2 regions of the Sodalis sp. RH24 genome follow, and region 1 is predicted to be linked to the other one. Evidence: predicted binding sites of a transcription regulator. Region 1 holds the regulator's gene; the other holds the start of a gene.
The links. Region 1 encodes CRP, which controls carbon source genes, mostly activating them, when cyclic AMP is high. Its sites were predicted from a motif close to ATGTGANNNNNNTCACAT; they were not measured.
Positions count from the first base shown of each region.

Region 2: azuC (stress response protein AzuC) is a predicted target of CRP. The motif match lies at 2,774-2,791, and genes of this name have one in related genera.

Region 1 covers NZ_CP178729.1:4,092,796-4,097,840, forward strand. The annotation lists gene argD (bifunctional acetylornithine/succinyldiaminopimelate transaminase) at 1-972, shown strand, start outside; gene ACL2XG_RS18450 (YccS/YhfK family putative transporter) at 989-3,061, opposite strand; gene crp (cAMP-activated global transcriptional regulator CRP) at 3,115-3,747, opposite strand; gene ACL2XG_RS18460 (hypothetical protein) at 3,915-4,103, opposite strand; gene ACL2XG_RS18465 (OsmC family protein) at 4,063-4,485, shown strand; gene ACL2XG_RS18470 (phosphoribulokinase) at 4,904-5,045, opposite strand, start outside.
Region 2 covers NZ_CP178729.1:2,243,764-2,248,808, forward strand. The annotation lists gene ACL2XG_RS10315 (hypothetical protein) at 1-152, shown strand, start outside; gene ACL2XG_RS10320 (LysR family transcriptional regulator) at 279-1,166, shown strand; gene ACL2XG_RS10325 (SDR family NAD(P)-dependent oxidoreductase) at 1,410-2,204, shown strand; gene ACL2XG_RS10330 (acyl-CoA thioesterase) at 2,305-2,706, shown strand; gene azuC (stress response protein AzuC) at 2,880-2,963, shown strand; gene ACL2XG_RS10340 (alpha/beta fold hydrolase) at 3,027-3,848, opposite strand; gene ACL2XG_RS10345 (hypothetical protein) at 4,065-4,916, opposite strand.

The DNA.
Region 1 (5,045 bases):
GCGCTGCGCCTGGCGCGCAAGCTGATTAACGCCACCTTTGCCGACCGGGTGTTTTTTGCCAATTCGGGCGGCGAGGCCAATGAAGCGGCGTTTAAGCTGGCGCGTCACTACGCCATTACCCGCCACAGCCCCTATAAAACCAAAATCATCGCTTTTCATAACGCGTTCCACGGCCGCACGCTGTTTACCGTTACCGTGGGCGGGCAACCAAAATATTCCGACGGCTTCGGGCCAAAACCGGCGGATATCGTCCATGTGCCTTTTAACGATCTGGCGGCCGTCAAGGCGGTGATGGATGATCATACCTGCGCCGTGGTGGTGGAGCCGATTCAGGGTGAAGGGGGCATTATGCCCGCCACGCCGGAATTCCTGCAGGGCCTGCGCGATCTGTGCGACCAAAATCAGGCGCTGCTGGTGATGGACGAAGTGCAGTGCGGCATGGGGCGCACCGGCAAGCTGTTTACCTATATGCACTATGGCGTAACGCCGGATATTCTGACCACCGCCAAGGCGCTGGGCGGCGGTTTCCCCATCAGCGCCATGCTGACTACGGAAGAGATCGCCTCGGTGATGAAAGTGGGCACCCACGGCACCACCTATGGCGGCAATCCCCTGGCCTGCGCGGTATCCGAGGCGGCGCTGGATGTGATTAACCAGCCGGAAGTCCTGGCGGGCATTAACGAAAGGCACGATCGTTTCGTCAGCGCGCTCCAGGCGATTGACGACAAATATCAGGTATTTTCGGATGTGCGCGGCATGGGCCTGCTGCTGGGCGCCGAACTGCGGCCGCAGTTCCATGGCCGGGCGCGCGAGTTCCTGCACGCCAGCGCCGCGCAGGGCCTGATGATCCTCAACGCCGGTCCGGACGTCATCCGTTTCGCGCCGTCGCTGGTGGTGGAGTTCGCCGATATCGAACAGGGCATGGCCCGGTTTGAACAGGCGGTGGCGCAGGTTATCGCCGCCAAACCCTAAGGCGCGCGGCGGGAGACTAATGGCTTAACCGGCGCGCCAGCCAGTTGCCGTGCTGCGGCCGCTGGCGCCAGGCTACCGATGAAATCGTATGCATCACGCCCAGATGGAACAGAATACGCCGCAGATGGCGTTCCATCAGGGTGCCGGGCAGCTCCGGCGTTTCGCCGGCGGCATCCATCACCGGGCTGTCTGAGCTTGGGCCGTCATATTCCAGCCGTTGCTGGCAGCGCTGCAGCGCCACCTCGCAAGAGGCCAGGTACTTTTGCGCCAGCGTCGGCGTCAGCATGTAGTGATCCCGCGCCAGGATGGTCATGGCATTGATGTGCTCGACGATGAACTGGCTATGGGTCACCCATAAACGCATATCGGTCAGATAGCGCGAATTAAACGCCGGCTCCCGCATCGCCTGGCTAAGCGACGTAAACAGCGCGTTGTGCGCCTGGTTGACCTTCATGCGCGCGTAGGCCAGCGCCGCCGGCTCGGGGGCGGGTTGCAGCAGCAGTCGCAGCGCGTCCTGGTCCCGCTCCAGCGCCAGATGGGCGTTTTTGCGCAGCATACCGCTTTGCCACTGCGGCCATAACCACAGCATGCCGCCGAACGCCAGCATACAGCCGATCAGCGTATCCACCAGCCTGGGCACCAGGAAATGCGCGCCGTTCAGCGACAGTAGCTGCAACGTATACACCGCGGTCACCGTCATGCCGATCATCGCCAGGCCGTAATTTTTGCGCAACACCAGGTAAGACGCCAGCGTCAGGAACAACATGCACAGCAATACCGTGCCGTCGCTCAGCCTGAATTGCAGCGTGCCGGCGGCAATCACCAACCCCGCCAACGTGCCCAGGGCCCGATGCTGGATCCGCACCCGGGTGGCGTTATAGCCGTTCTGGCTGACAAACATCACCGTCATTAAAATCCAGTAGGGTTTGGGGAGATCCAATACCAGCCCCAGGCTGCTGCCGATGGCCAGCATAATCCCAAGCCTTGCCGCGCTGCGCAGCGCCATGGATTTAAAGGAACAGTAGCTGACCAGCGCATGCCAAAACGACAGCCGCTGCTGGTTGTCGGCCATCAGGTCGCGGCGGTAAAGCGGGCGCTGGGTACGCAGCAGCCGGGCGATACGGCTGAAATGGTAATAACAAAACTGTCCGACCGGATTATCCGGATGCCGGTCGGCAATTTTTTCCAGGGCCGACAGCGCGGTGGCCATGTTAAAACGCCCCGGCTGCCGGTGATAGAGAATATCATCCGCCAGTACCCGCAACCGCGCGGCAATCAGCCGGGCGTTATAGCGGATAACCGCCTCGGCGTGGCTTTGCGCCACCAGTTTTTGTACTTCGTCCGGCTGGTGCAGGCTGACGGCGATATGCTCCTGCAAATCCAGCGCCACCTGGAAAGAACGCAGCAGGCGTTTGTACTGCAGCTGATCATTGGCCGACAGCATATAAAGCTGCTGGTATACCTGGGCAATCAGATCAATCACCGCCTGCTGGCGGGCAAACAGCGGCGGCAGGGCGGTTTCCGGATCGGTATGCTGTGTCAGCAGGGTATATTTCGCCTCGATATAATCCGCCAGCTCCCGATACAGCAGGCTAAGCGATTCCCGCATCGGCTGCTCCTTCCACAACCGGAACCACAGGGCGTTGAACAGCCCGTACCAGGCGGTGCCGGCAATATACAGCAGCGGCGGCACGGCGGGCGGCACATTGCCGGCCAGCCCCAGGGTAAAGATGGCGGCGATAAGCGCGGCGGGCAATAAACGGCCGTGCAGCGGGCTGATTTCACCGGTAACGCCGAACAGCAGCGCCAGGCCGAGCATCACCAAGGGCAACGGCACCGGCACGGCCAACAGCACCTGGATCAGCACGCTGCTCAGCGCGAACAGCACGCCGCCGACGGCCAGTCGCTTGAAAAACCGTTTATGCAGGGTATCGAGGCCGGCGATATTGCAGCAGGCAGGGACCAACGAAAACAGCAGGCCGTTTTGCAAGCTGCCGAATAACAGGCCGGCGGCCACCGGCAGGCATAGCACGATGGTTTGCCGCAGGGCATAGTTTACTTCAGGGTGGTAGATTAACCGGCGCCACATACTGTCAGCAAAAAAAGCGTGGTACGAAGCACCACGCCTGTATAACGGGGCTATCAGCGCGTGCCGTAAACAACAATGGTTTTACCGTGCGCGGATATAAGATTTTGATCTTCGAGCATTTTAAGAATACGTCCTACCGTCTCGCGGGAACAGCCGACAATCTGGCCGATTTCCTGACGGGTGATTTTTATCTGCATGCCGTCGGGGTGGGTCATGGCGTCGGGTTGTTTCGCCAGGTTCAACAGGGTTTGCGCTATGCGTCCGGTAACGTCCAGGAATGCCAGGTTGCCGACTTTTTCCGACGTTACCTGTAAACGACTGGCCATTTGCGCCGACAGGCGCATCAGGATATCCGGATTCACCTGAATCAGCTGCCGGAATTTTTTATACGAAATCTCGGCGACTTCACAGGCGGTTTTCGCCCGTACCCAGGCACTGCGTTCCTGACCTTCCTCGAATAGGCCGAGCTCACCGATGAAATCTCCCTGGTTAAGATAGGAGAGAATCATCTCTTTGCCTTCTTCATCCTTAATCAGCACCGCCACGGCGCCCTTAACGATGTAGTAAAGCGTTTCAGCCTTTTCACCCTGATGTATAAGTGTACTCTTCGATGGATACTTATGAATATGGCAATGAGACAGGAACCATTCGAGAGTCGGGTCTGTTTGCGGTTTGCCGAGAACCATTCGCTGTTATCCTCTTTTGTCATCGCTATCCCAGGTTCGGGACATCGTATTCCCTGTTACGGCGCTTGTATTATTCACTCTGACTCCGCGTTTAAACGGAGCGACGTAAGGGAACTTATTAGGGTCTGGTAATGTGATGTTCCGATCGATCTCTTGCCCTTTCATTATCATGAGGCCGATCCAGCCTTGTTTTTAGCATAGGTTTGAAGCAGTGTCTTCTGTTGTCTTGCTTCAGCATGAAGTATGTTCAGTAACATTGCCAGTTTTCCAACAAAAATGTAGTCTGCTGGAAAGCTTTTCATCAGGAGTATCATAATGCAGGCACGGGTCAAATGGGTAGAAGGGTTGTCTTTCATGGGCGAATCCGCCTCGGGCCACCAGGTTTTGATGGATGGGAACGCGGGCGAAAAAGCGCCCAGCCCAATGGAAATGGTATTGATGTCGGTCGGCGGCTGCAGCGCCATTGATGTGGTATCGATTTTACACAAAGCGCGGCAGGACGTCCGGGACTGCGAGGTCAAACTCACCTCCGAGCGCCGCGACGAGGCGCCGCGCCTGTTTACCCATATCAACCTGCATTTTATCGTCACCGGCGCCGGGCTGACCGACAAGGCGGTGGAGCGGGCGGTGACGCTATCGGCGGAAAAATACTGCTCGGTCTCACTGATGCTCGGCGCGTCGGTCAATATGACCCACAGCTTTGAAGTGCGCGACGAACACCACGCCCCCGCCGCCTAACCGGCCCGCCAACACCGCACTCAAACCCGGCGTGTTCAAGGGAGAGCGCGCCAATGGGGTCGAATCGGGCATGGTTTCTCTGCCCGACCGAGCGCCCCATGGCACGGTATGCCCGCCAACACCGCACTCAAACCCGGCGTGTTCAAGGGAGAGCATGCCGATGGGGTCGAATCGGGCGTGGTGTTCCCGCCCGACCGAGCGCCCCACGGTATGCTAGGCCCGCCAACACCGCAGCGAATCCTGGCGTGTTCAAGGGAGAGCATGCCGATGGGGTCGAATCGGGCGTGGTGTTCCCGCCCGACCGAGCGCCCCACGGTATGCTAGGCCCGCCAACACCGCAGCGAATCCTGGCGTGTTCAAGGGAAAGCATGCCGATGGGGTCGAATCGGGCGTGGTGTTCCCGCCCGAGGCCTCGAGTTTACTTAATTTCCTTTCCTTCCAGCAACTGCTGTACCAGCGGCCCCATAATCAGCTCCATCGCCAGCCCCATCTTGCCCCCGGGCACCACCAGCGTATTAATATTGGAAATAAAGGAGCCTTGCAGCATCGCCAGCAGATAA
Region 2 (5,045 bases), 1.8 Mb from region 1:
CCAGGCTGATTCCCGGTACCGACATAAGCCCGGTCCGGCGCGGGCAGACGGCGCGGGCAAACGCGCTGCGGCGAGAGATTAGCGCGCTGAATGATTTCAGGGCGCGGCTGGCGGCGGCGCGCGCGGGTCAAGACGCTGGCCATATACCTTAAATTAGCCGTTGTCAATACTTTATGTTGGCATGGGGAATTAACGCAACGGCAGAATGAGGCGAATTCCGCCGTCATCCAGCATAATAAAGGATGCTAATGTAAAAGAGATGAGATTAAGGATAATGAGTGGAACGTTTAAGTGATTTGCGACTTTTTATCGAAGCGGCGATGTTGGGCAGTTTTTCGGCGGCGGGACGTAAGCTCGGTTGTTCTCCGGCGGCGGCGAGCGCCTGCATCGTGCGTCTGGAGACCGGTCTCAAGGTGCGCCTGTTTGAACGGACCACCCGCCAGCTCAGGCTGACCGACGAGGGCAAGCTGTTCCTAAGCTATAGCCAGCGCGCCGTGGAACAGCTTAATGACGTCACCGAGCTGTTGCGTTCGGGCAAGGATGACATCAAAGGCGCGATACGCATTACCGCCCCCTCCGATGTTGGCCGCAATCGTCTGATCGGCTTATTGGAGCGCTTTCGCCAAGACTTTCCCGCCATTCACTTTATTCTCTCTCTGGCCGACGCCACGACCGCCCCGATCGGCGACGACATTGACATCGCCATCCGCTATGGACAGCACGACGACGCCAGCATGACGGCCTATAAACTGGCCGACAGTCATCGGGTGGTATGCGCTGCTCCGGCGCTGCTGGCGCAATTGGATCCACCGCTGGCCCCCCCCCATTTGCAGGCATTGCCGTCCATTGCCCTGATTAATACCTTGGGCAATCAGGAGCCATGGGTTTATCGCGATGAAGCAAAAATGCCGCGGCAGCTGACCATGACCCCCGCCTACACCACCAATGACGACGACATCAGCCGCAAATGGGCCGTCATGGGATACGGATTCGCTTATAAGTCGATCCTGGATATCAGTGAAGACCTGGCCGCGGGCCGGCTGGTGACGGTATTGGATCAGTATTTTATCGAACCGGCGCCCCTTTTCGCCTTGTATAACCGGAATAAATTCCAGCCGCCCCGCATCAAACGGCTACTGCACTTCCTGGCTGAAAACCTGGCATAACCGCAGGCCGACGGCAGTTTGCCTGCCCGATATCGCCGGCGCCGCGTGAGGACCGCGTCACAAAGACGCACGGGTTCGCCTTGCCCCGCTTAACGCCGCAACCATCATGACCTATCATTCATTCAGACGCACGCCTTCAGCATCATCAGAAGCGAACTTATGTCGCGTCTTACGGCCGACGGAGATAAGCTGGTGAACAGGTTGTCCCGCGCCATGTCCTCGCATTTTTTTCTGGAGATTATTATGCATATTGATTTATCGGGAAAACGCGCCATCGTCACCGCCTCCACCGGCGGCATCGGTTTTGCCATCGCCACTGGGCTGGCGCGCGCCGGCGCGTCAGTGGTGATTAACGGCCGCAGCCAGACCACGGTAGACAAGGCGCTGGGCCAGTTGCGACACACGGTGCCGCAGGCGGCGGTTGAAGGCGTGGCGGCTGATTTGTCCGATGCGGCGGGCGTGGCTACGCTTACCGGCGCCGTACCCGCCGCCGATATTATCGTCAATAACGCCGGCATTTACGGCCCTAAGCCTTTTTTCGACGTGGATGACGATGAGTGGGAGCGTTATTTCCAGACCAACGTTATGTCCGGCATACGACTGGCGCGTTTTTACCTGCAAGGCATGCTGGAACGCGACTGGGGGCGCATCGTGTTTATTTCATCGGAGTCGGCGCTTAATATCCCGCCGGAAATGATCCATTACGGGGTGACCAAAACGGCGCAGCTGGCCGTCGCGGGCGGGCTGGCCAAACTCGCCGCCGGCACCGGGGTCACGGTAAACTCGGTACTGCCCGGCCCAACGCTGTCCGAAGGCGTGCGCGAGATGCTGAAGGATTCCGCCCGGGATGCGGGCGTGAGTATTGAACAGGCGGGAACCGATTTTGTGCGCACCCACCGGTCAACCTCTATTATCCAACGGCTGGCGACCCCCGAGGAAGTGGCCAACCTGGTGGTATATACCTGCTCCCGGCAAGCATCGGCCACCACCGGCGCGGCGCTGCGGGTGGACGGCGGGGTTATCAACAGTATCGTCTAGCGGCGACCTGAACTCCGGCCCTGCCGCACCTCTGGGATGCGCGCGCGATATCAGGCATAATCACTTCACTAACTTGTTAAAAAGATGTGAAGGTATTGCTATGCACGATGAGTTAAGCGCAGAAATAAAGCAAAAAATCCTGCAATCCACCACCACCGTCGCCAAGGTGGTGTTTCCCACCACCATAAACCATCATTCGACCCTGTTCGGCGGCACCGCCCTGGCATGGATGGATGAGGTTTCCTTTATCACCGCCACCCGCTTCTGCCGCAAACGGCTGGTAACGGTATCCACGGAAAAAATCACCTTCAGCCGGCCCATTCCTTCCGGCACCATTATCGAGCTGGTGGGCAGGGTAAGCCGGGTGGGCAGGACCAGCATCACCGTGGATGTCGCCATTTTCCTTGAAGATATGTACGCGGCGGGCCGGGAGGAAGTGGTGCGGGGGCAGTTTAATTTTGTCGCGGTGGATGAAAATGACAAAGCGACCCCGCTGTTATAATCCCCGCCCCGGATTGACGCGATGTGTTAAAACACGTCGCCGGGATTGTAAAAAAATGCTCTTTTTTATGTGATGCGCATCACAAATATTTGCATTTATGTGACGGAGGTCATATTATTACCTCATCAAACGCAAACACGTTACAGGCGAACAAACCTGGTGAGGGAAAGCATATGAAATTCCGTAAATTCCTGAAAAAAATTCTGCTGTCATACGTTAATACCGTGAAAGACGTACCGCCCGGTGCCATGTATTAATTTCCATGACGTCAAAAAAGCTGCCGCGGCAGCTTTTTTTTTGGCAAAAAAACGCTGATGAAATCAGGCCTGGAGAAATTCAAGCAGCGCGGCGTTCACCTTATCGGCATCCACGGTACACATACCGTGGGACGCGCCGGCCAATACTTTTAACGTGGCGTCGGGAATGATCTTGGCTGATTTACGGCCCGAAACCTCTAGCGGCACGATTTGATCGTCATCGCCCTGCAGCACCAGGGTCGGCACGTCGAATTTTTTCAGATCCTCGGTGAAATCCGTCTGCGAGAACTGCTTGATGCAGGCATATTGCCCGGCGATGCCGCCCGCCATCCCCTGCAGCCAGAAAGCATCTATCACCCCCTGGGAGAGTTTGGCGCCGTCGCGGTTATAACCATAAAACGAGACCGCGAGATCTTGATAAAATTGCGATCGATCCGCCGACACGCCGGCCCGGATACCGTCGAAAACCGTTATCGGCACGCCCTCGGGATTCGCCGCCGTTTGCAGCATCAGCGGCGGCACTGCGCTTATCAGCACCGCTTTGGCCACGCGTCCGGTACCATGGCGACCGATATAGCGCGCCACTTCCCCGCCGCCGGTGGAATGGCCGATAAGGATGGCGTCCTGCAGATCCAGGCTGGCGATAAGGGCCGCGAGATCATCGGCATAGGTATCCATATCATTCCCGTCCCACGTCTGGGCCGACCGGCCATGGCTGCGCCGGTCATGGGCGATAACCCGATAGCCCTTGTCGGCAAGGAACATCATCTGGCTGTCCCAGGCATCGGCGGTCAGCGGCCAGCCGTGGGAAAAAACCACCGGCTGGCCGGTGCCCCAGTCCTTATAGAATATCTGCGTCCCGTCATCGGTTGTGATAGTGCTCATGTTGTCTGATCCTTTTTTCGGGTGAGTGGGGATAAGAGCCGCCGACGCTATCGTCAGCATTGCATACGGGGCATGAGAACGCCTGGCGGGCGCCATCAATTTCCGGGTCAACCTATCAAGATTAGGAACGAAAAGAGTAAGCCGCCATCCGCCGCCAAAAGATAATGGCGGCTTGATGCCGGCAAAAAGAATATGCAGGCCTAAGTCACGGGAAAATCAATGTGATTCCGCGCTGTCCCAATACTGGTATTGCGTGGCCGTGCTGCGGTGTCGTCTGATAATCGACTGCGGTAAAATTTCCGTGTCGCTGCCATAACTCAGGATGCAGTTGCCCACGTCGTCGTTGCGCTGGCACTGCTCCACTTTGGTGAGCTGGCTTACCGGCGTCCGTGACACCGAGAAAGAACCCGCCTCCCTGCCGTCGGCATCATACTGATAACGGGTTTGACCATGGTTCGAACGCATCGAGATGAAATAACCTTTTTTATCATAGGCGTAAATATATTCATCGTTGCTGAACGCGTCGGTGCCCCGCGCCGTGCTTTTGACCAGACGCAAATTATTATCGTAGTCATAGGTCCCGGTGGTAAATCCGGGCCGCTCGTTAATAGTAAAGGCATCGGTCGAGGAGGTGATCACGCCGTTTTTACCGGTAAAAAACCGGCTTTTGCCCTGCTTATGGTTAACCAGCGTTGGCTTGCCGTCTTGATCGAGAATGATGGCGATATCGTACTCGCTCTCCCAGCCATCAGCGGATTTTACCGTGTGATTAGACATGCGCAGGGTCATGCGGCCCTCCGTTTTGTGGTAATCGTACGCTTCCTCGATAAGGGCGCCGCAGGTGTCGAAACTGATGCTTGAGCGGGCCTGTTCATCCAGATCTTTTCCCACCATCCCCGCCACCACCAGCCGGATGTCGCCTTTGGCGGTGCCGCTCAGCATGATGAGGTTATTACTGTCATTGATATTTTTTTTTGCCGCGGGGCATTCTTTTTCAGCCGCGGCCGCATTGACGGCCAGGCCGGCCAGCAGGATCAACACCGGCAATCGGTAAATTGGATTAATCATATGTTTTCCCAGGCATACCTGCGATTCGGTTACCATCAAAAATCAGGTAATTACAGCGGCGAACAGGATTTAGCGCACCGTAAAAGTATACCCCGCCAGGCAGGCCGGCGCCATGATTACGCCCGAATA